One region of the Kitasatospora sp. NPDC001660 genome, then DNA from elsewhere that is predicted to be linked to it. Evidence: riboswitches for the same ligand, from Rfam matches in the RefSeq annotation. Region 1 holds a riboswitch; each other region holds the start of a gene.
What was found. Region 1 has a riboswitch for cyclic di-AMP ahead of ACWCXH_RS13395 (LysM peptidoglycan-binding domain-containing protein). Riboswitches for the same ligand answer to the same signal wherever they lie in the genome.
Positions count from the first base shown of each region.

Region 2: another riboswitch for cyclic di-AMP. It lies ahead of ACWCXH_RS08650 (transglycosylase family protein); the one in region 1 lies ahead of ACWCXH_RS13395 (LysM peptidoglycan-binding domain-containing protein).
Region 3: another riboswitch for cyclic di-AMP. It lies ahead of ACWCXH_RS06400 (NlpC/P60 family protein); the one in region 1 lies ahead of ACWCXH_RS13395 (LysM peptidoglycan-binding domain-containing protein).

Region 1 covers NZ_JBSFGU010000009.1:222,979-230,154, reverse strand. Annotated here, with positions in the region: gene ACWCXH_RS13405 (GNAT family N-acetyltransferase) at 1-381, opposite strand, end outside; gene ACWCXH_RS13400 (hypothetical protein) at 1,043-1,741, opposite strand; gene ACWCXH_RS13395 (LysM peptidoglycan-binding domain-containing protein) at 2,524-3,258, opposite strand; cyclic di-AMP (ydaO/yuaA leader) riboswitch at 3,266-3,387, opposite strand; gene ACWCXH_RS13390 (hypothetical protein) at 3,942-4,307, opposite strand; gene ACWCXH_RS13385 (maleylpyruvate isomerase N-terminal domain-containing protein) at 4,427-5,056, opposite strand; gene ACWCXH_RS13380 (TetR/AcrR family transcriptional regulator) at 5,509-6,240, shown strand; gene ACWCXH_RS13375 (hypothetical protein) at 6,305-6,631, shown strand; gene ACWCXH_RS13370 (M14 family metallopeptidase) at 6,650-7,176, shown strand, end outside.
Region 2 covers NZ_JBSFGU010000006.1:11,571-18,746, reverse strand. Annotated here, with positions in the region: gene ACWCXH_RS08660 (LacI family DNA-binding transcriptional regulator) at 1-389, shown strand, start outside; gene ACWCXH_RS08655 (hypothetical protein) at 463-663, opposite strand; gene ACWCXH_RS08650 (transglycosylase family protein) at 882-2,174, opposite strand; cyclic di-AMP (ydaO/yuaA leader) riboswitch at 2,182-2,343, opposite strand; gene ACWCXH_RS08645 (hypothetical protein) at 2,702-3,673, opposite strand; gene ACWCXH_RS08640 (DUF397 domain-containing protein) at 4,245-4,517, shown strand; gene ACWCXH_RS08635 (ATP-binding protein) at 4,990-5,514, opposite strand; gene ACWCXH_RS08630 (helix-turn-helix domain-containing protein) at 5,933-6,799, shown strand; gene ACWCXH_RS08625 (TetR/AcrR family transcriptional regulator) at 6,924-7,176, opposite strand, start outside.
Region 3 covers NZ_JBSFGU010000004.1:227,853-235,028, reverse strand. Annotated here, with positions in the region: gene ACWCXH_RS06410 (NYN domain-containing protein) at 1-243, shown strand, start outside; gene ACWCXH_RS06405 (NlpC/P60 family protein) at 444-1,481, shown strand; cyclic di-AMP (ydaO/yuaA leader) riboswitch at 1,818-1,971, shown strand; gene ACWCXH_RS06400 (NlpC/P60 family protein) at 2,033-3,112, shown strand; gene ACWCXH_RS06395 (NlpC/P60 family protein) at 3,337-4,383, shown strand; gene ACWCXH_RS06390 (hypothetical protein) at 4,422-5,558, shown strand; gene ACWCXH_RS06385 (glycosyltransferase 87 family protein) at 5,555-6,916, opposite strand; gene ACWCXH_RS06380 (glycosyltransferase family 4 protein) at 7,130-7,176, shown strand, end outside.

The sequences.
Region 1 (7,176 bases):
CATCTCCAGCACGGCCACGCCCCACTGCTCCCCCGCGATCCGCTCGGCCTCGGCCAGCACCGACCGGCCGAGGCCGCCGCCCTGGCGGCCGGGTTGCACCGAGAACATGCCGAAGTAGGCGTGGTCGCCGCGGCGCTCCAGCTGGCAGCAGGCGAGCAGTTCGCCGTCCCGCTCGGCGACCAGGACGACGCCGTCGGGGTGCCCGACCACGGCGGCGACCTTGTCGGCGTCGGTGCGCGGCCCGTCGAGCAGGTCGGCCTCGGAGGTCCAGCCGGCCCGGCTGGCGTCACCGCGGTAGGCGGACTCGACGAGGGCGACGAGCGCGGGCACGTCCGCGACGGTCGCCGGGCGGTAGGCGAGCGGGTGGTCGGTCTCGGCCATGGGGGGCGGTCCTTCGTCTTGTCTGTCGCGATCGGCCCAGGTGGGACGGCCTTCCGGGCATCGTGCCACAGCCGTCCCCACCCCATGACGGACGGGACCTCCGGACAACGGGCGGACGGGTGGGGCGCGCGGTGGCGGCCCTGAAGGGTTTCTTTACCGGCATACGGCGGCTGAGCAGCGGCTTTGCAGGCGCCCGAGTCCCGAGCATGATCGCGGTTCGTGGGTCATTCCCCTACCCGCCGCAAGTCAACTCCTCGGCAGAGTACGGTGACCCGGGAGCTCAGCCGCCGAGGATCAGCCGCTCCAGCGCCGCCCGGGCACGGGCGTCGGAGCTGGCCGAGGCTCCTTATGCGCAGTTACGGACGCGGCGACAGGAGGGTCGGGTTCCGCCGCCCGACGCGACGGCCCGCCACCTTGGCGACCTGGGCCGACGCAGCCGGGTCAAGGCCGTTGAAGGCGCTGTCGGTGACCTTGTAGTCGGCGGACGTGCCCTGGCCGCTTCCTTGTCCATGGCCTGCTGGGCGGAGTGCCCGGTCACGGTCAGACCGGTGATCAGGGCAAGCCCGATCTTCAGGGCCGAGGCCGTGGCCCCGACCGGCGGCATGCGAGGGCCGGGCGCCGCCGCGCCGGCGTAGCCGGCCGTGGCGGGCCTGGACGGGGCTCACGTGGCGGGGAGGCTGTTCGCCATCTCCCGGAAGCGGGCGGACGGCCGCATCATGCCGTTGTCGCCGACGTTCAGGTTCTCCAGCCAGCCGTCCCGGTACCAGAAGATCGACGAGGTCAGCGGGGCCGGGTCGTTGATCTGGAGCTCCTTCGACAGGTCGATCATGAAGCGGATCGCGGTCAGCGACGAGCCGCTGCGGATCGGCGCCGCGCAGAACGCGTTGTTCGTCGGCAGGGTGACCAGCGCGCCGTGGGGCAGCTCGGCCCCGCCCAGGGCGTTCTCCAGGCGCAGGGCCTGGGCGGCGCCGGGCCACACCCCCGTCCCGTTCACGGCGTAGAGGACGTCGCCGTTCGTCGCGTTGAAGGACTGGCGGTTGAGGTGCTCGGTGGCCAGGTTGGCGAAGGCCCGCTCCCAGAGCTCGGCCCGGCTGACGCTCCACTGGTCGGCGGCGTGCTCGGCTATCGACAGGGCCTCGGTCTTCCCGCCCCGCTTCCCGCCGTTCACGCAGAGGACGACCGACAGCTCATCGTCGACCTGCCGGGCCATGGGGTCGGGGCCCAGGGCACGGGTCGGGGCGAACAGGAGCCGCAGCCGGTCACGGACCTCGAAGACCGAGATCTCGGCCAGCGCCTTGCACGGGCCGTGCTCGTCGCACAGCGGCTTCGGAAGGTTCTTGCGGTTGCCGAACAGTGGCATGGGTGGCTCCCCCGGGTCGGTGCGGCAGTCGGACCAAAGCAGCAGCATCCCACGGGAGTTCACTACCGTCCCCTGGATCACCCGATTCTCGGACCACGCCCGGACAGCGTGTCAGCCGGCCGGATGTTCCCACGGGTGTGCCCGCCGCAATCTGTGCGGCCGACACACCCCTTCGTGGGCCGCCCCCGGCTTGCCGCGGGTGCGCTTGCCGGATCCGGCACTGGTGTGCAGGTCCAGCATCATGGGGATCAGCAGCGTCTCGGCCCTGGCCACCCGCCACCGCACCACGCTCACCCGGGTGGGCCGGCCGGTGCGGGTCACCACCGGTCGCCGCCTCGCCGGCGAGGGCTTCCCCGCCGGCGCGGAGGACACGGTGGTGGTGCTCGACGGGCGGGCCGCTTTCACCGGCCTCGACACCGAGGGCGTCCACCTCCACTACGGCGCCTGCCTCGGCACCCCGGACGAGATCCTGGTCGTCGGCCCGGACGAAACCGGCGCCGGGCCGACCCGGCGGGAGCTGGGGGGACGAGGACCTCGCCGTGTTCGCCGAGCGCCTGGCGCGCTGCGGCGCGGCGGACTGACCGCGCCGCGGTCCCGTCCGGACCCCGGGTACGCCGACGGCCCGGCTCACGCACCGCAACGTGAACCGGGCCGTTCAGGTGGCCGCTTGGCAGCCCGCCCGCCGACCGGACGTCCGGTCGGCGGGCGGTACTCGCCCGGACCCACCGGTTCGAACAGGCCGATCAGGTCCGATCAGGCCGTACTGATCGGGAGAGGTCCGATCAGTACGCCTGGTGCACCTGCCAGAACGCCCAGGCGGCGTTCGGGCTGCCGTAGACGGTGTTCATGTACTGCAGGGCCCACTTGAGCTGGGTGGCGGGGTTGTTCTGCCAGTCGGAACCGGCCGAGGCCATCTTGTTGCCGGGCAGCGCCTGCGGCAGGCCGTAGGCACCCGAGCTCGGGTTGGTGGCGTGGACGTTCCAGCCGCTCTCGTGGCTGATGATCTGGTCGAACGAGGCCAGCTGGTTCGCCGGGACGATCGAGGCGGCGAGCGCCTGCAGCGCGGCCGGGGTGTTCGCGACCGGGGCGGCGGCCAGCGGGCTGGCGGCAGCCGGCTTGGCCGCAGCCGCAGCGGGCGCCGGCGCAGCCGGGGCCTGCGCCGGGGCGGCCCCGCCCAGGGTCAGGTGCTGGCCCGGGTAGATCTTGTCCGGGCCGTTGGTCAGCACGGACTTGTTGAGGTCGTAGAGCTTCTGCCAGCCGCCCTGCACGTTGTGCGCGGTGGCGATCTTGGTGAGGGAGTCACCGCTCCGGACGGTGTAGCCGGCGGGCGCCTGCGGGGCGGCGGCCGGGGCGGCCTGGACCGAGTGCACCGGGGCGGACGTGACGGGGGCGGCGTTCGAGGCGGTGGCGGCGACCACCGGGACGCCGGCGCCGACGCCGACGACCACGGCGGCCGCGACGATGCGCTTGATGGAACCGGCAGCGAACAGGCTGGGGCGAGCGTTGACGGGCAGCATGAAGTGCGATTCCTCTCCCACGCCTGCGAGGTGAGCTGTCGGGTTCGGGCTGGAGCAGCCCGGCCGCGCAGAGACGCGGCTTCACCCCTAGCCCCGCCGGGACCAGCCCGGATGAGGCGACTTACCTGTGGGTCCCCCGCCCCTGCCGTGGTGCTTCATGGGTGCACGTGCCCGCCCGGTCCGGCGGCAGGATTCGGCGTTCCGGAGAGCGGGGTTCGTTTCGTACAGAGACGAACGAGAAGGACCGTAAACGGCACGGAGCCAATAGCACAAGCCTTCGTGAGCCGGGTCACGTCCCGGCCGGATTGTCCGAATGATCCGCAACATTCCTTGGTAACGATGCGGTAACAGCCCTATGAGTGCGCGTCAGTGCGGGCCGCCGGGCCCGGTGCGGCGGCCACCGCCCGATGGCGCGCCGTGCGGCCCGGGCCAGATCCTGTCCGGCTCGGGCTGGAACCGTGAGGTGCGGGCCGCGCCGCCCAGCGCCGCGAGTCCCAGCACGCGGCCGGGTCGCAGGTGCAGCGCGACCGCGCCCGCTTCACCGCCGAGACGGACTGACTGACCGCACGCCCCCAACGCCGTCGAACTCCAGGCATCCCACGGGCCATCGCCGCCGCTGCCGCCCGCACGACAGGAGCCCCTGGGTGGCAGGCCGGCCTGCCACCCAGGGGCTCCTGCGCTTCTCAGCGCGGGTCCACGAGCTCCTGGGCGAAGACCGTCCCCAGCGGCTCGGGACCGACGTACTGCTGGCAGTTGCACTGGCGCGGCTCGAACTGCACCGGCCGGCGGTCGGCGTCCCACGCGGTCGGCGCCTCGACCTCCTCGTGGCAGCGGCCCTGCTTGTCGTGCTTGGCCAGGTGGTGCGTGCAGCCGCAGACCGGCTCGGGCGGGCGCTTGGCCGCCTCCAGAGCGGCCCGCTGGCGGTCCGCCGCCTCCAGCAGCTCCAGCTTGCGCTCGTGCCGGGTCTTCATCGCCCGGCGGGCGTTGTTCGCGACGTACCCGCCGCCGTACAGCACTGCCGGCGCGATCCACCATACGATGTCGAACATCGACCGCTCCCCCGTCTTCCCCGAATTCCCCGCTGCGGAGTTCCGGCGCACATCGTACGCCTGACCTGCGGAGAAGGACCCCACGGGGGAGCCCACGGAGCGTCAGGCCCAAGGGCGGATCAGCGGATCACCGGGAGCACCGCGGCGCCCGAACGGCCGGAGGCCGCCTCGATGAACGCGACCGGGTCGGCCACCTCGGCGAGCAGCGCGCGGGTCGCGTGCAGGGCCGCGTCGGCGGGCGGCGGGCCGCCGACGACGGCGATCAGGTCGAGCAGGTGGACGGTCGCCTCCATGAGCGCCACCTCGGCCAGCGCGCCGATCCGCACACTGCCGAGCAGCGGGTGGGCGGCCACGCTGTCCGGCGACAGGTCCGCGTAGCCGGCCAGCGCGGCCGGGCCCTCGACCTCGAACCGGGCGATCAGCCCCGCCGGGTCGGTCGCGGCGGCGGCCTGCTTCGCGACATCGGCAACGTGCCCCGCGGCGGTGTGCGCGAGGCCGCCCGGCTGGTTGAAGTGGCGCAGGATGGCAGCGCCGGTCTCCACGTTCGCCGGGCCGTCGACGATGGCCCCGCGCAGCTGCGTGAACGATTCGGCGGCGGGCGCCACGTGTGCGAACAGGTCCAGGACCGTCCAGCCCGGCAGTCGGGTGTCCCGGGCCCACGCCTCGCCGTCCAACCCCTTGCCGCGTTCCGCCCAGGAGTGCCAGGCCTCGGCCAACAGCTCGGTCGTGGGAGCGATTTGACGGGACATTCGGTCTCCTCTGGAGCGGCACGGACAACGTACGTTCACCGTAGCCGAACGACCCGGAAACCCGGTTGCGGGGGGGGCACTTGAGGTCCGGCGATCGGGGCATGACCAGCGCCCCCGAAGCGCTCGCCGGGCGAAGCGAGGCGGGCGGCGTGAGTGAGCGAAGCGAGGCAGGTGCATGAGCGCCGAGCCGGTCGCGGGGCTCCTCGCCGGCTACGGCATCGCCGGCCCGGTCGGGCCGTCGCGGCCTGCCTCGTGGCGCTCACCGCCCGCGCGCCCGGCCGCTCACGGCCCCTCGCCTCCGCGGCGGTGATCGGCGGCCTCGCGGCGCACCTCGCCGCCACGGCGTCGTGATCGCGTCCTATTCATCTCGTTCAGTAGCATATTTACCTTGTATCCTGGTTCTGTATCCCTCTGCACCCCTTCTCTGACCCCCACCATGGAGGAGAGCGGACATGGCCGAGCAGGACGGCCCCGGTCAGGACGGCCCCGAGAAGCGGGCGCGCCTGAACCGCCCGCTGGTGCTCCGGACGGCCGTTGCGCTCGTGGACCGCGAGGGGCTGTCGGCGCTCACCATGCGGCGACTGGCCGGAGAGCTCGGCGTCGAGTCCATGGCCCTCTACCGGTACACCCCGGGCAAGGAGGCCCTGCTCGACGGGCTGATCGAGGCCTTCTTCGAAGAGGTCAACGACCGCCTCCGCCGCTCCGCGCAGACCCCCGAGCCCGCCTGGCGCGCCGAACTGCGCCGCATCGCGCGGACGTTCGCCGCCGTCGCGCACGCCCACCCCGAGATCCTGCCGCTCGTCGCCACCCGCCCGCTCGCGGTGCCCATGGCCCGGCGGCCCGCACCCGTGCTCGACCTCACCGAACACGTCCTCGCCGTCCTCGGCCGCGCCGGCTTCGACGACTCCACCGCCCTCACCGTCTACCGCGCCTTCGTCGCCTGGAACCTCGGCTGCAACCTCGTCGACAAGCGCCAGGTCGTCGACAACGAGGCCGAGCCGGACCCGGCGCTGCGCCTCGGCCTGCACCGGCTGTCGGCCACCGACTACCCCCGACTACGCGCGCTGGTGCCCCGGTTCGCGGACTTCGACGACGAGGCCGAGCTGCTGGCCGGACTGGACAGCCTGCTCGACCGGATGCCCCGGGCCCCGCTTGACGCGTTCTACGGCGGCGGCGCATCCTGAGGATACGAGGTACACGTCGGACATATCCCCAGCGCCCGGAAGAGCGCGCCTGAAAGAGGCCGTCATGTCCGCCGTCCCCAACGATCCCCTCCCGAACGACATCCTCCGCGTCCGCGTCACCGCCAGGGACGCGGACACCCTGCGCGCGCTGCTGCGCGAGGTCCGCCCCGACACGGGCGGCCGCCCCAGCATCGCTCCCGACGGCAGCGTCAGCATCGACGCGTACGTCCCGGACCAGCGGATCCCCGCCCTCGAACGCGAGGGCGTCACGGTCACCCGCGTCGGGAACGCCAGCGCCGAAGGCCGCGCCGCCCAGGCCCAGGTCGGCACCGGCAACCGGTTCGCCGCAGGCGCCGTGCCGCGCGGTCTGGCCACCAAACTCGCCGGCTGACCCGGGAGGAGAGCCGTCATGCCTTACCTGAACATCGACGAGGTCGACTCCGCGGTGGCCGCCCTCGCCACCTCCTTCCCGAATCTCACCGAGCTCGTCACACTGCCCGAACCCTCCGTCGAGGGCCGGACCTCGCACGCCCTGAGGATCAGCACCGCCACGTCGGCCTCACGGGACTGCGTGGTCATGCTCGGCGGCGTGCACGCCCGCGAGTGGGGCAGCTGCGAGATCCTCGTCCACCTCGCCGCCGACCTGCTCGAGGCCTTCCAAGGCGGGACCGGCCTCGGCTACGGCGGCACCACCTACACCGCCGACCAGGTGCAGGGCCTGCTCCAGCGCCTCGATCTGGTGCTGTTCCCGCTCGTCAACCCGGACGGCCGGCTGTACAGCCAGACCGTCGACCCGATGTGGCGCAAGAACCGCAACCCGGCCAACAGCGGCGGCCGTTCGGACCCGGCCTGCGTCGGCGTGGACATCAACCGCAACTTCGACTTCCTCTTCGACTTCGCCACCGCCTTCGCCCCGACCGCCGACCCGCACACCTC
Region 2 (7,176 bases), on a different contig from region 1:
GGCGGACGCAGGAGGAGGCCGAGGAACTCGTCCACCACACGCTGTTCAGCGTCGAGGGCGGGCACGCGGCGGCCGGTGCGCTGCTGGACAAGGGGTGCACGGCGATCGTGTGCGGCAGCGACATGATGGCGCTCGGGGCGATCCGGGCGGTGCGGCAGCGGGGGCTTTCGGTGCCGCAGGACGTGTCGGTGGTCGGCTTCGACGACTCGCCGCTGATCGCCTTCACGGAGCCGCCGCTGACGACGGTCCGCCAGCCGGTCGAGGCGATGGCGACGGCGGCGGTGGACGCGCTGCTGGAGGAGGTGGGCGGAAACGCCGCCCAGCGCGGGGAGTTCATGTTCCAGCCGGAGCTGGTCATGCGCGGCTCCACGGGGGCCTGCGCGCGCTGAGCGCGGGGTCCGGTGCCTTGCGGCGAAGGGCCCGGAGAGCGGCTGCTCTCCGGGCCCTTCGGCGTGCCCAGGGTCAGCCCTCCTGGACGGCCGGGCGGTCGGCGGTGAGGCGGTGGCCGTCGGCGGCCTCGCCGGTACGGGTCTCGGTGCGGCGGCCACGGGCAAGGTAGTCGCGCAGGATCAGTTCGACGGCGTCCTGCGGGTTCTTGGTACCGGAGAGCATCATCGCGTCGATCGCGAGGTTCGCGTCGAGTGCGACGGTGACGTGGGCCATGGGTGACTCCTCCTCGGGTGCGGAGCAGAAGCATGCCCGTTGGTCCGGAGTTTGACCACGCGGAGACACGGAGGCGCGGAGGCGCGGATGCGCGGAGACGTCGAAGCCCCGGGGAGGAGCGACCAGACTCTCCCCGGGGCGGACGGGTGACAGATGACAGCGAACAGATGATGAAATCTGTTACCTGTTTGCCGTCATCCGCAATCTGCTACCCGTCGTCAGACGCGGCCGGCGAAGTCCGGCGCCCAGTTGGCGATGGTCTGCAGGCGGACGCCCGAGCTCGGGTTGGCGGCCTCGACGTACTGACCGCCGCCGATGTAGATCGCGACGTGGTAGACGCCGGAGTTCTGGCCGTTGTTGGACCAGAACAGCAGGTCGCCCGGCTGCAGGCTGTCCAGCGAGACGTGGGTGCTGGCGGCGGCCTGGTCGGCGGCGACGCGCGGGACGGAGATGCCCGCGGCGCGCAGCGCGGCCTGGGTCAGGCCCGAGCAGTCCCAGCCGCCGTTGCCGGTGCCGCCGTACACGTAGGCCTGGCCGACCTGCGACTTGGCGAAGTTGACCGCGGCGGCCATGGTGCCGGTGGCGGCCGGGGCAGGGGCCGGGGTCTTGGCCTGCGCCTGGGCGGAGGGCTTGGCGGCGGGCTTGGTCGACGGCTTGGCGGCCAGGGTCTGGGTCTCGGCGGCCGGCTGGGCGTTCACGGCGTTCCCGGCGGAGGACTGGCCCGACTTCTGCGAGCGGTCGAACCAGTTGAAGTCGCCGGACTGGCCGGCCGGAGCCTGGGCGGGGTCGCCGAAGGTCAGGTGCTGGCCCGGGTAGATGATGTCCGGACCCTCGGTCAGGATGCCGCGGTTCAGCTCGAACAGCCGCTGCCAGCCGCCCTTGACGTTGTGCTTGTCGGCGATCGAGGACAGCCAGTCGCCGGCCACGACGGTGTAGTCGGAGCCGTTGGTCTGGGTGCCGTTCTGGGTCCAGCCCTGGCGCTTCTGCGCCCAGTTGCCCTTGGCGGAGTTGTCGGCGGCCGGGGCCTGGTCCTGCGCCGGGGCGGCAGGCTTCGCGGCCGGGGCAGCCGGCTTGGCGGCCGGCGCGGCAGCCTTCGCGGCGGTCGCGCCGGCGGAGGTGTCGACGGCGGCCGGGGCGCCGCCCTTGGTCAGGCCGGCCTGGACGGAGCACACGGGCCAGGCGCCGGGCCCCTGGGAGGCGAGGACCTTCTCGGCGATCGCGATCTGCTGGTCCTTGGTGGCCTGGTTGGCCTGCGGGGCGTAGGCGGTGCCGCCGAAGGCGGCCCAGGTGCTGGAGGTGAACTGCAGCCCGCCGTAGAAGCCGTTGCCGGTGTTGATGCTCCAGTCGCCGCTGCTCTCGCACTGGGCGACCTTCTCCCAGGTGGCGACGGAGGCGGCGGAGGCGGTCCCGGAGGAGAGGCAGGGGATGGTGAGGCCGACGCCTGCGACGCCGAGGGCGGCGATGACGCGATGGGTGCGGCTGGACAGGCGGGTGCCGTTGGTGGGCAGCATGAAGACGCGGTCCTCTCCCACGCCTGCGAGGTGAGCTGTCGGATTCGGGCTGGAGTTGCCCGGCCGCGCTGTGGCGCGGCTTCACCCCTAGCCCAGAACCGTTCCGTGGAGCGGTCCGGGGCGACTTACCTGTGGGTCCCCCGCTCCTGCCGTGGTGCGTTTTCGCGCTGCCAGCGCACCCGACGGCAGGACTCGGCGTTGCGGATGAGCTGGGTTCGTGTGGTCACGAACGGGGAGCACGTTAAGCAGACTTAAGTTCAAACTGCAAATATCTGTGATGTGCATCACGGGTTATCGGAAACTGCCAAAAATTCAGCTCCTCATGATCGGAAATGATCGTCTTCCTGCAATTGGCCCATGGATGTGTACAGCTGGCGGGATCTCAGAATCGGAATGACAGAGCGTCACCAAGGTGCAAATATTTACAAAACGGACATTTTACATATTTGGTTCTTAATTCCCTTATGGCGCAAGCCGAAAGGGCCCGGAACGCAGCCGTTCCGAGCCCTTTCTCGAGCGTGTGCCTGCTACTCGCCGGCAGACTCCTCGGCTGCCCCGGCGGCCGTCCCACCGGCCGCGTGGGCCGCGTGGGAGCCCCCGGCGGCGGCCTCCGCAGCCTCGGCCTCGGCCTGCGCGGCGGCCAGCGCCTCCGGCGACGGGGCCGGCAGTGCGGCGAGGTACTGGGAGGCGATGAGCTGGCCGACCGTCTGGTACGCGCCGAGCGGCGCGGCGGACGGGCAGCCGGTCTCCTCGGCGGCCGCGGCGAGCAGCTCGGAGTCCGCCTCCGGGCCGATCACCAGCGGGGCCAGCGCGGGGCGCTGCGAGCCGGTCTCCTTGAGGTGCGCGACGGCCGCGGCGACCGAGCCGGGCACGTCGAGCGCGGCGGCGACGACCGGGACGGCCAGGCGGGCGGCGAGCAGCACGCCGGTGATGCCGGCGGCCGCCGCGGCGTCCTCGCCGCCGACGGTGGTCAGTACGACGCCGTCCGCGGCGGTCGCGATGGCGAACAGGCGCGCGCGGTCGGCGCGGGCCAGTCCGGCCTCGGACAGGCGCACGTGGACGGCCTCGGCGAGCAGCGGGTGCGGGCCCAGCGCGTCGGTGACGTGGGCGCCGTGCTCGGCGGCGAGTGCGTGGAGTTCGGTCAGGAAGCCGTGCGGGCCGGGCACCAGCGGCACCAGGATCGGCGCCGGGACGCCGGCCTCGGCGGCGGCCGCCAGCAGCTCGCCGACGCTGCGCTCGTGGTCGTCCGCGCCCTCGGTGTGGTTGCCGGGGAGGTAGCCCACCGCGGTCTCGACGCCGTTCTGCTCGCTGCGGACGATCGAGAGGAGCTCCTCGACGACCGAGCGGGACTCGGGCCCGGCGGTCGCGGGCACGGCGAGCACCAGGGCCGGGGAGCCGGCGGGGATCTCGGGGCGCTCGGGGCGGCGGTGGCGCCCCCGCGCGCGGGAGCCTGGGGTGCGGACGGGCAGTGGCGCGCCCGGGATGGCTGCGGTGCTCATGGCGGAGATCGTAGGACATCGGCCCGTCAGGGCTGCAGTCGGCTGCCGTGCCGGTTTCGCGCGAGCGTCGTGTGTGTGGCGCGCGAAAGGCTCGCGTGCGCGGGCCGATGAGCGGTCATTAGGTCACATTCCGGACATGCCTGCCCCAACCCCCGCGCGTCCGCCGGTATCTCCAGGAGACGCGGCGGGCGGGGCGTCGCGTTGCACCCGTGGCGCGTGAGATGTCTCACAGTGGACGGGCGGCCTGACGGAGTGTCACGAGGGTGCGACTCCCGGCTTTCGAAGATCAACATTCAGCGGGGGGCCGCTCACGGCCGGTTATCGGAAGCCGGCCGGTTCGGTCGACTATGTCCGTTTACGTACCGCCAGGAGAAGGGTCCGTGAAGGGTTCAGGTCGGGTGGCGAAAGGCCTCGTGCACCTGCAACGTCTCGTGCTGATGCACGTGCACAACAGCTATCATCGCGTCAAGTGAGGCGTTGTGCCGGGCTGGTACGGGGCCGGCCCGTTCGTTCGGCGGGTGCCGGGGGCGCCGCGCTGGACCACAACTCCGGGGCTCTTCGGGAGACTTCTATGCACGACTCGCACGATTCGCAGGACCTGGGCGGCTCGTACGGTCCCTACAACGGGATTGCCGCCACCGAGCTGGAGGGAGTGGTCTGGCAGAAGAGCCTGCACAGCAACTCCCAGGGAAACTGCGTCGAGTTCGCCGCGCTGCCGGGGGGCGACGTGGCGATGCGCAACTCGCGCTTCCCGGACGGTCCGGCGCTCATCTACACGCGGGCCGAGATCGCCGCGATGCTGTTGGGGGTCAAGGACGGGGAGTTCGACCACCTGGCCGTCTGACCGGCTGTCCGGCCACTCGTCCGGTCGATCGACCGGCCACTCGTCCGGACGTCCGTCCGGCCGGCCACCGCTCCGTTCTCGGAGCCATCGGGGGGCCGTCGTGGGTGCTGACACCGCGACGGCCTTTGTCTTCTTCGCGTCGGCCTCCACGCGTTGCGGTGCGTCCGCGTACCGCGTGTTCTCCGCGCACCGCGCGCTCGGTGCCTTCTCCGCGCTCCGCGCACTCCGCGGGTCTTCCGTGCGCTCCACGCTCCTGGCGTTCCGCGCGTTCGGGGGCCCGCCGGTCTCCGACGGCCCGTCGGCCGCCGAGGGCGCACCGGTCGTCGCGGGTGCGCTGCGGGGTTCCCGGGGGTCTCCGGCGCGAGCCCGGCCGGGGTGAACTGCCGCTCCGTCCCGGGGTTTCGACCCTCCCGGGGTGTCCATCGATCCGGGGACGCGCGCCCGCGCTGCGGGGGTGCGTGCCCGTCCGCCACTAGGCGGAGCGCCGGTGCCGGCCACCGAGTTCGGAGCTCGCCGCTTCCGATTCGGCCTCGAACAGCGCCCAGACGACCTTGCCGCCACCCAGCGGGTGCCAGCCCCAGGAGTGGCTGAACGAGTCCACCAGGTGTAGCCCGCGGCCGGATTCGGCCACGAAGTCCGCCTCCCGGGTGACCGGGCCGATGCTGCTCGGGTCGCTGACCGCGCAGACGATCTGGGGCGCGCGGTGCACGAGGCTTATTCGGATCGGCAGCCTGCCGTCCACGGTGGGCTGTGTGGGAAAGTCGTACTCGCCCAGGGCGCCGCCCACCGGGTCGGGCCGTGCGCCGATCGCATGCCGCAGCGCGTTGGTCACGAGTTCCGACGCGACCAGCGCGACGTCGTCGAACAACTCCATCAGCCCCCAGCGCTGCAGGGCGGTTCTGGCGAAGTCACGCGCGGTTCTGACGGCTTCGAAACGAGGAGCGAGCGTACAGGTGACCACAAGGGGGTCAACCGCCAAAGCCGTACCGGTGCTCATGAAGAGCTCCTCCCATAAGGGGGCGGACACGGCTGGACCCGCCGGGGTCATGCCGGTCACCTCCGACTCGCTCGGCCGCACGGCCCCCTCCTCGACCAGGCGCGCGCGCACACGAACGCCCGGTGGCGCGGGGGACGCTGCCGGGCTGGTGCACGGAGTCGCGCGTGGGGTCGACGCGGAGCCCGCGGGATTGCCAGGGATGTGCAGGTGCACGTGCACCATGGTCCTCTGCGCTCACTGCAGATGCAAGAGTCGATTCACGTGCAGTCGCACTATTGGCATATGCAAGCGCCGGATGCACGTGCATCCTGGTGTGTGGAGTGCAGAACTGATAGGAACATCCGTCAGTATCGGCACCGTGAGCGCTCAACTGATGGCAGACTGTGCGCTGTTTGCCCTAGGTGGAGGTATCGACCGCATGACCACAGTTCAGCCGGGCGGCGGCTCGATGGTCCGCCGGATCCTCCTCGGCTCACAGCTGCGACGCCTGCGCGAAGCGCGCGGCATCACCCGTGAGGACGCCGGCTACGCGATCCGCGCCTCCGAGTCCAAGATCAGTCGCATGGAGCTCGGCCGGGTCAGCTTCAAGGAGCGCGATGTCGCCGACCTCCTGAGCCTCTACGGCGTGGACGACGGCCTGGAGCGGGAGGCCCTCCTCGGCCTGGTCCGCGAGGCCAACAAGTCCGGCTGGTGGCACAGCTTCAACGACGTCCTGCCGGGCTGGTTCCAGACCTACGTCGGCCTCGAGGAGGCCGCGCAGCTGATCCGTACGTACGAAGTTCAGTTCATCCCGGGACTGCTGCAGTCCGAGGAGTACGCGCGGGCGGTTTTCGGCCAGAGTCGGCCGGTCATCAGCGAGGAGGAGGTCGAACGGCGGGTCAGCCTCCGCCTGCGCCGCCAGAAGCTGCTGACCGAGGGCAACAACCCGCGCCTGTGGGCCGTCATCGACGAGGCCGCGCTGCGCCGCCCGGTCGGCGGGCCCAAGGTGATGCGCGGCCAGGTCCAGTACCTGATCGACGTCGCCGAGCAGGCCAACGTCGTCATCCAGGTCATGCCGTTTCGCTTCGGCGCGCACGCGGGCGAGTCCGGCGCGTTCACGATCCTGCGCTTCCCGGAGCAGGACCTCGCCGACGTCGTTTACCTGGAGCAGCTCACCAGCGCGCTCTACCTCGACAAGCGGGACGACGTCGACGCCTACATCCAGGTCATGGAGCGGCTCTGCGTGGACAGCCTCACGCCCGAGCGCACGATAGACCTGCTGGCCTCGATCCTGAAGGAACGCTGAGCCTGCGTCCGCCGGAGCCGGAACGTCCGGGCCCGAACGGTCGGACGAACGGCCGGACCCGAACCGTCCGCGGTTCGCTGCCCGAACCGACCGCCGGGAAGCACCCGTTGCCGCCCACCCGCCGTCAGCCGCGTTCCGGCGGCCGTTCGCGTTCCGGCGGCAGCCGCTGTGGCGGGCGGCCCAGCTCCCACGCCAGGTCGTAGCGCCGGAACAGGTCGGCCCGGATCGGTGCCAGCGGCACCTCCGCGCCCGGCAGCAGGACGCCGATGCACCCGCCCATGAGCGCGCTGCGCAACACCGCGTGCTCGGCGACCGGATCCGGCGCACCCCAGTCCCGCAGCAGACTTTGGAGGATTGCGCCGAGTCGCTGCTGCTCC
Region 3 (7,176 bases), on a different contig from region 1:
GTGTTCGACGGGCAGGACCTGGACGTGCCGGTGATCATGGCGCCGCCGCGCGGGGTCCGGGTGCGCTTCAGCCGGACCGGGGAGACGGCGGACGAGCTGATCAGGCGCCTGGTGCGGGCCGAGCCGCAGGGCCGTCCGGTCGTGGTGGTCTCGACCGACCGGGAGGTCGCGGAGGGCGTGCGGAAGGCCGGCGCGCGCCCCGTTGCCTCGGTTCTGCTGCTGAACCGGCTGGCGCGGCCCTGATTCCGTGCCGATGGGGATGATGCCTGGTCAGCGTCCGGTTTGCGGTGATGTGCGGATTTGGTGAAGTCACTTGAGGGGCTGGGGTTCACGCCTTCGGGGGAGTGGCGGAATGCCTAGATCTTCACTAGGGTCTGGCGTCAAACCTATTTTCCGGATTTCTCACCCGAACAGGTGAGTCCATGGAAGAAGGAGCCGGTCCCTTGGCCTCCCACCGCCGTCCCAAGCAGCCGAGCCGCGCGCGGGTCTCCGTGCTCACTGCTGCCGCTGCGACCGCGGTCGCACTCTCCGCCCAGGTCGCCGCGCACGCCGCGCCGCAGCCGAACAAGACGGACGTCAAGGCGCAGATCGACGAGCTCCAGCAGGAGCAGGAGCAGGCGGCCGAGAAGTACAACGGCGCCAAGGAGCGGGCCGACCAGCTGCGCAAGCAGGCCGACCAGCTGCAGGACCAGGTGGCCCGCGGTCAGGAGCAGATGACCCAGCTCCAGACCGGTCTCGCCGGCGTGGCGGGCGAGCAGTACCGCACCGGCGGCATCGACCCGTCCGTCCAGCTGATGCTCTCCTCCGACCCGTCCGGCTACCTGGACAAGGCCTCCAGCGTGCAGCAGGCCACCGCCACCGAGACCGACGCGCTCAAGGGCCTGCTCGACCAGCAGCGCCGCCTGGACCAGGAGAAGGCCGAGGCCGCCGCGGTGCTCGCCTCGCTCGACTCCACCACCAAGGACCTGAACCAGGCCAAGGCGGACGTCAACGCCAAGCTCAAGGCGGCCCAGGACCTCATGAACTCGCTCAGCGCCTCCGAGCGCGCCGCGCTGAAGGCCCAGCAGGCCCAGGACGACCGCGCCTCGCGCGGCACCGACCGGGTGGACCTCAGCAGCCTGCCGCCGGCCAGCGGGTACGCGGCCGTGGCCGTCGCCAAGGCGATGAGCAAGCAGGGCTCGCCGTACGTGTGGGGCGCCACCGGCTCCAGCACCTTCGACTGCTCGGGCCTGATGCTCTGGGCGTACGGCCAGGCCGGTGTCTCGCTGCCGCGCACCTCGCAGGAGCAGGGCCACTACGGCACCCCGGTGCCCTCGCTGGACCAGGCCCAGCCCGGCGACCTGGTGGTCTACGGCGGCGACATGCACCACGTCGCGATGTACATCGGCAACGGCATGGTGGTGCACGCGCCGCACACCGGCGACGTGGTCAAGGTGATGAAGGCCGACGCGATGCCGATCAACACCATCCGCCGGGTCTGACGCGCCGACACGCCGAGGCCGGCCGCAAGGCCCTGTGATCCGTGCCACCTCCCGAGCCGGGGTGGCACGTTCGCTTGTGCGCGTTTCACAGCCGCCGCGTGACAAGGGATCAGCTTTGCGTACTGCTGCGATCACCTTCTGTCATCTTCACAAATGAACTTGGGCATTTTTACGCCCTTTTTCTGACAAGGATTTGAACGGATCACGGTTCAGTTACTAGGGTCGTGCTCCGAACCACCGCACTGTCGATCGCCCAGCCAGGGTGGCGGCGGTGGTTTCCGTCGAGTTCGTGAAGCAGCGGGGCAGGTCGAAGCGCCTGTCCGACGGGGAGCCCAGTGGTCGGGGGCGCTGTGGAGCGGAGCCGGGGAACCACGTTCCTCCGGGGTGAATCGGCGCCAGGTCGGCCGGTGGAACGGCCGTGAGGCGTCGTAGGGCATGCTTCCGGCCCGAACCCGTCAGCTCACCCGGTAGGCGGCCGTAGGAAGAAGGAGTCCGCCTTCGTGGCGTCCCATCGTCGTCCCAAGCCCGCCGGTCGCGCCCGAGTGTCCTTCATGACCGGTGTCGCCGCCGCAGCCGTCGCCCTCTCCGCGCAGTCCGGCGCCCACGCCGACCCGGCGCCGACCAAGGACCAGGTCAAGGAACAGGTCGACCAGCTCAACGAGCAGGCGGAGGTGGCGACCGAGCAGTACAACGCCGCCCAGTCCAAGCAGCAGGAGCTGCAGAAGCAGGTCAGCGGCCTGCAGGACCAGGTGGCCCGCCAGCAGGCCCAGGTGACCGACCTGCAGGGCGGCCTCGCCCAGATCGCCGGCGAGCAGTACCGCAACGGGGGCATATCCCCGACCGTCCAGCTGATGTTCTCCTCCAAGCCGGACAACTTCCTCAGCCAGGCCGACGCCCTGAACCAGGCCGGCAGCACCCAGAAGGGGCAGCTGAAGGAGCTCCAGGACCAGCAGCGCAAGCTGGACCAGGACCGCAACGAGGCCCAGGGCAAGCTCGCCGAGCTGGACGCGACCACCCAGCAGCTGAAGGCCTCCAAGGAGGAGATCCAGGCCAAGCTCAAGGCCGCCCAGGACCTCTTCAACACCCTGTCCGAGCAGGAGCGCCAGGCGATCAAGGCGGCCGAGGACAAGGCCGCCGCCGACGCCAGGGCCAAGGCGGACGCCGCGGCGAAGGCCGCCGCCGCCCAGCAGGACGCCAGCCGGGCCTCCCGCGACACCAGCCGCACCGACCTCGGCTCGGCGCCGTCCTCCTCGCCGGTCGCCAAGCCGGCCCCCGGCAGCTCGCACGGTGCCGCCGCGCTGTCCTACGCCGCCACCAAGGTCGGCGACCCGTACCAGTGGGCCGCCACCGGCCCGAACGCCTTCGACTGCTCGGGCCTGATGGTCTGGGCGTTCGACCAGGCCGGCGTCTCGCTGCCGCGCACCTCGCAGGAGCAGGCCAACGCCGGCACCCGGATCGGCACGGACCTCTCCCAGGCCCAGCCCGGCGACCTGCTGATCTTCTTCAGCGACGCCCACCACGTGGGCATCTACGCCGGCAACGGCCAGGTGCTGCACGCGCCCAAGCCGGGCGCGAGCGTCCGCTACGAGGCGGTCTCCAACATGCCGCTCTCGGCCATCGTGCGGGTCTGATCCCCGCTCGGCCCCCGCAGGCCCGGTCCTCCTCACGGAGGGCCGGGCCTGCGGTGTTTCCTCTTGTTGGACTGATGTCCGATTCGGTGTCAAATATTCGGGTTGGCAGGGGTTTGGACTCGGTTGCCCGGACTCGCTAACGTCTGCCACCGGACTCCCGCTTCAGGGCCGCCCGCTTCGGTGCGGCGGCGGGACCGGTCCGCAGGATTGGAGCCGCTGCCGTCATGCCCGTGCACCGCCGTTCCCAACTGCTCGCCCGTGCGCTGGTGCTGACCGCGGCTGCCACCACCGCCCTGGGCGTGACGACGAGCGGCAGCGCCCAGGCCGCCCCCGGCGCATCGGACGCGCCCAGCCGCAAGGACGTCACGGCACAGGTCGAGCGGCTGTACAACGAGGCCGAACAGGCGTCGGAGAAGTACAACGCCGCCCAGGAGGCCCAGCAGCGGCTCCAGGGCGAGACCATGGTCCTCCAGGGCGAGACCGCCGCCGCCCAGGACCAGCTCAACCGGCTGCGCGGCGACCTCGCCACCGTGGCGGCCGCCGAGTACCGCGCCGGCGGCATGGCGCAGACCGTCCAGCTGATGCTCGCGACCGACCCCGAGGGGTACCTCGCCCGGGCCCGGGCCCTCGACCAGGCGACCGAGCGGCAGAACGAGACGCTGCACGAGCTGGTCACCCGTCAGCGCCGGCTCGACCAGCGCCGCGCCGAGACCTCCGTCAAGCTCGCCGAGCTGGACCGGGCCCGGCGCACGCTCGCCGACAGCAAGCAGCAGATCCAGCAGCGGCTGGCCGGGGCCCAGCGGCTGCTCAACAGCCTGGGCGTCGCCGAACGCGCCCGGATGGCCGCGCAGGATGCCCGGGAGGCCGAGCGGCGCGCCACCCGCGGCACCGACCGGCTGGACCTCGGCACCACCCCGCCCGCCTCCGAGCGCGGGTCGACGGCGCTCGCGGCGGCCGTGCGGATGATCGGATCGCCGTACGCGTACGGGGCCACCGGCCCCCGCGCGTTCGACTGCTCCGGTCTGATGTACTACAGCTGGCGGCAGGCCGGAGTGACTTTGCCGCGCACCTCGCAGGCCCAGGCGTACGCCGGCCAGCGGGTGAACCTGTCCGACGCGCGACCGGGAGACCTGGTGATCTTCTACCGGGACATGCACCACGTCGGCATGTACGCCGGCGGCGGGGTGATCGTGCACGCCCCCTACCCGGGGGCCCGGGTGCGGTACGAGAGCGTCAACGCGATGCCGGTCTCGGGGGTGGTCCGGCTCTGAGCACGACCCCGTCCGTCCCGGACGCGATACCGCCCTGCGTGCTGTCCCGGCGCGGCGCGCTGCTGCTCGCCGCCGGAGGGCTGGCCCAGCTGTCGCTGCCGCCCGCGGCGTCCGCCCGGGCACGCGCCGGGGCGGACGAGCGGGCCGAGGTGGCGGCGCTGCTGGACGAACGTGCGCGGGAGCTGCCGGAGACCTCCGGGCTGCCGCTGACCGCCGCCTACCGCAACCTCGTCCTCACCCCGGCCGAAGGGCCGGGCCGGCTGACCGTCGCGGCCGACCTGGACGTCCGGGTCACCGGCCACGACGAGTACCCCGCCGTGTTCCCGCGCCGCCTCGTGCTGACGCGGGCCGACGGCTGGCGGGTCGAGCGGGAGGACGGTGCGAGCGGGCCGCCGGCGCTCTGGGACTTCGGGACGGGACGGTCCGCGCGCGGCGCGCAGTGCCTGGTGCTCGGCCTCGCGGACGGACCGGATCCGGCCGGGCTGGTCGCGATCGGCGACCGCGCCGTCCCCTCGGTGAGCGCGGTCTGGGGCACCGGCTGGGCCGACCGGCTGCTTCTCGAACTGCCCGCCACCGAGGCGCAGTTCGCCCGGCTGCTGGAGGCCGACCCGGCCGGCTGGACGGGCATGGCGGCGGTCACCCTGGCCGCCCCCGGCGCGCCCTCGCACACCCCGGCCGACCGGGTGCTGATCAACCCCGAGGCGTTCGTGCGGCTCAGCGACTTCGGCCGGCAGGTGGTCGTCACCCACGAGGCCACCCACGTCGCGACCCGGGCCGACACCCGCGCCTGGACGCCGCTCTGGCTCTCCGAGGGCGTCGCCGACTGGACGGCCTACCGGGACTCCGGCCGCACGGACCGGCAGATCGCCCCCGAGCTGGCCCGGGACGTGGCCGCCGGGAAGGTGCCCGCCGCACTGCCCGCCGACCGCGACTTCGGCGCGGGCGCCACCGGCATCGCCCAGGCCTACGAGCAGGCCTGGCTCGCCTGCCGGCTGATCGCCCGCCACTTCGGCACCGACCGCCTGGTCGCGTTCTACCGGGCGGTGGGCGCGGCGGACGGCGCGGGAGAGGACCGCGAGCAGCGGATGGAGCGGCTGTTCCGGGCCGAACTGGGCGTCGGGAAGGACGAGTTCACGAAGCTGTGGGCGGGCGAGGTGGCCGCCCTGGCCGGCTAGCGCCCGGCCGGGGTGTTGGGGCGGTCGATGCCGTCGAGCAGGTCCTGCTCGTAGGCGATGCCCGGACGGACCGGGTAGGTGCCGGCCGGGACGGGCTCGGGCGTGGCCAGCACGACGGTCGGCGGCAACCGGTCCCCGCTGCGGGTGGAGCGCCAGAGGCGGATGCAGGAGAGGACCGTCGCCGCCAGCAGCAGCAGGTTGCGCGCGGACAGGAGGGCGATGGCCGTCGGCTCGCTCGCGAGGACCTGGGTGAACATCAGCGGGAACTCGACCAGCGTCAGCGGCGAGGCGATCAGGATCAGCAGCGCCACCGGCCGCTGGCTGCTGCCGCGCACGGTCAGGCAGACCGCCGCGACGCCGATCAGCCAGACCAGGTACTGCGGGCTGATCACCCGGCTGGTGACGGTGAAGATCAGCAGCGCGGTCAGCGCCGCGTCGTACATCGTGGCGGCGTTGCGGCGCTTGGCGGTGTAGCGCCAGAGCAGCAGCCAGGCGAAGCCCAGCACGGTGCCGGCCATCATGACCTTGCTGACGATGCTGACCCACGGCCCGAGCATCTCGGCCGAGCCGTAGTTCATCGTCACCCTGCCGTTCCAGGCACCCGCCATCCGCGCGTAGTGCAGCGGCAGCGCGCCGAGCGACTCGACCTCGATGCCGCGGTCCTTCTGGAACGCCAGGAAGCCGAAGGCGCCGTTCATCCCGGCGGCGAGCAGGAAGCCCAGCGAGACGGCGGTGGCCGCCGCGAGCGTCCAGGAGCGGCGGGTGCGGCGGCCGGAGGGGGTGCCGATCAGGCCGAGCAGCGGCCAGATCTTGACGATCCCGCCGAGGCCCAGCAGCATCCCGCCGACGGCCGGGCGGCGGATCAGCGCCAGCAGGCCGGCCACCGTGATCGCGGTGACGATGATGTCGAAGCGGTTGTAGATCATCGGGCCGAGCAGCGGCACGGCCACCACCCACAGCCAGGCGCCGGTCAGCGCCCGGCCCCGGCGCAGGCCGGTGCGGACCAGCAGCGCCATCGCGGCGGCGTCGGCGACCCCGCAGATCACCCAGAACGAGACCACGTACGACCACGGCAGCAGGCCCGGCAGCAGGATCACCAGCGCGGCGCCGGGCGGGTACTGCCAGGTGACGTCGTCGAACGGGAAGGTGCCGGTCTGCAGGACGCCGTACCAGGCGTGGTAGATCATCCAGACGTCCGCCGTGACGTCGCCGCCCGGGGAGCGCAGCACGCCGGTCACGAACAGCACCAGCAGCGTCCGGGTGGTCACCCAGGTGGCGACGAGCGCCGCGAGCGCCCCGAGCGGGCGGCCCGCGGGGGCACGGGAACTACCGGTCTCGATGGCCGGGGCCAACTCCACTGCGCTCCCTCGTTCGTCTCGGACGTCCCCACCGGAGGCGTCGCGCGACGGACGCCCGGGCCGCCGTCCTCAGCGGCTCAGGTACTAGGACTGACCCGGGGGTGGAACGGTTGCCGTGCACGGTTCCGTTCCCGGCGGGTCATGGTGTTGACCTATCGTACGGATCACCCAGCGGTACACCGAGCACCCCCCGACCGAGCGAGCCGTGGCCTGATGCACAGAACCTTGATCGTCACCAACGACTTCCCGCCGCGTCCCGG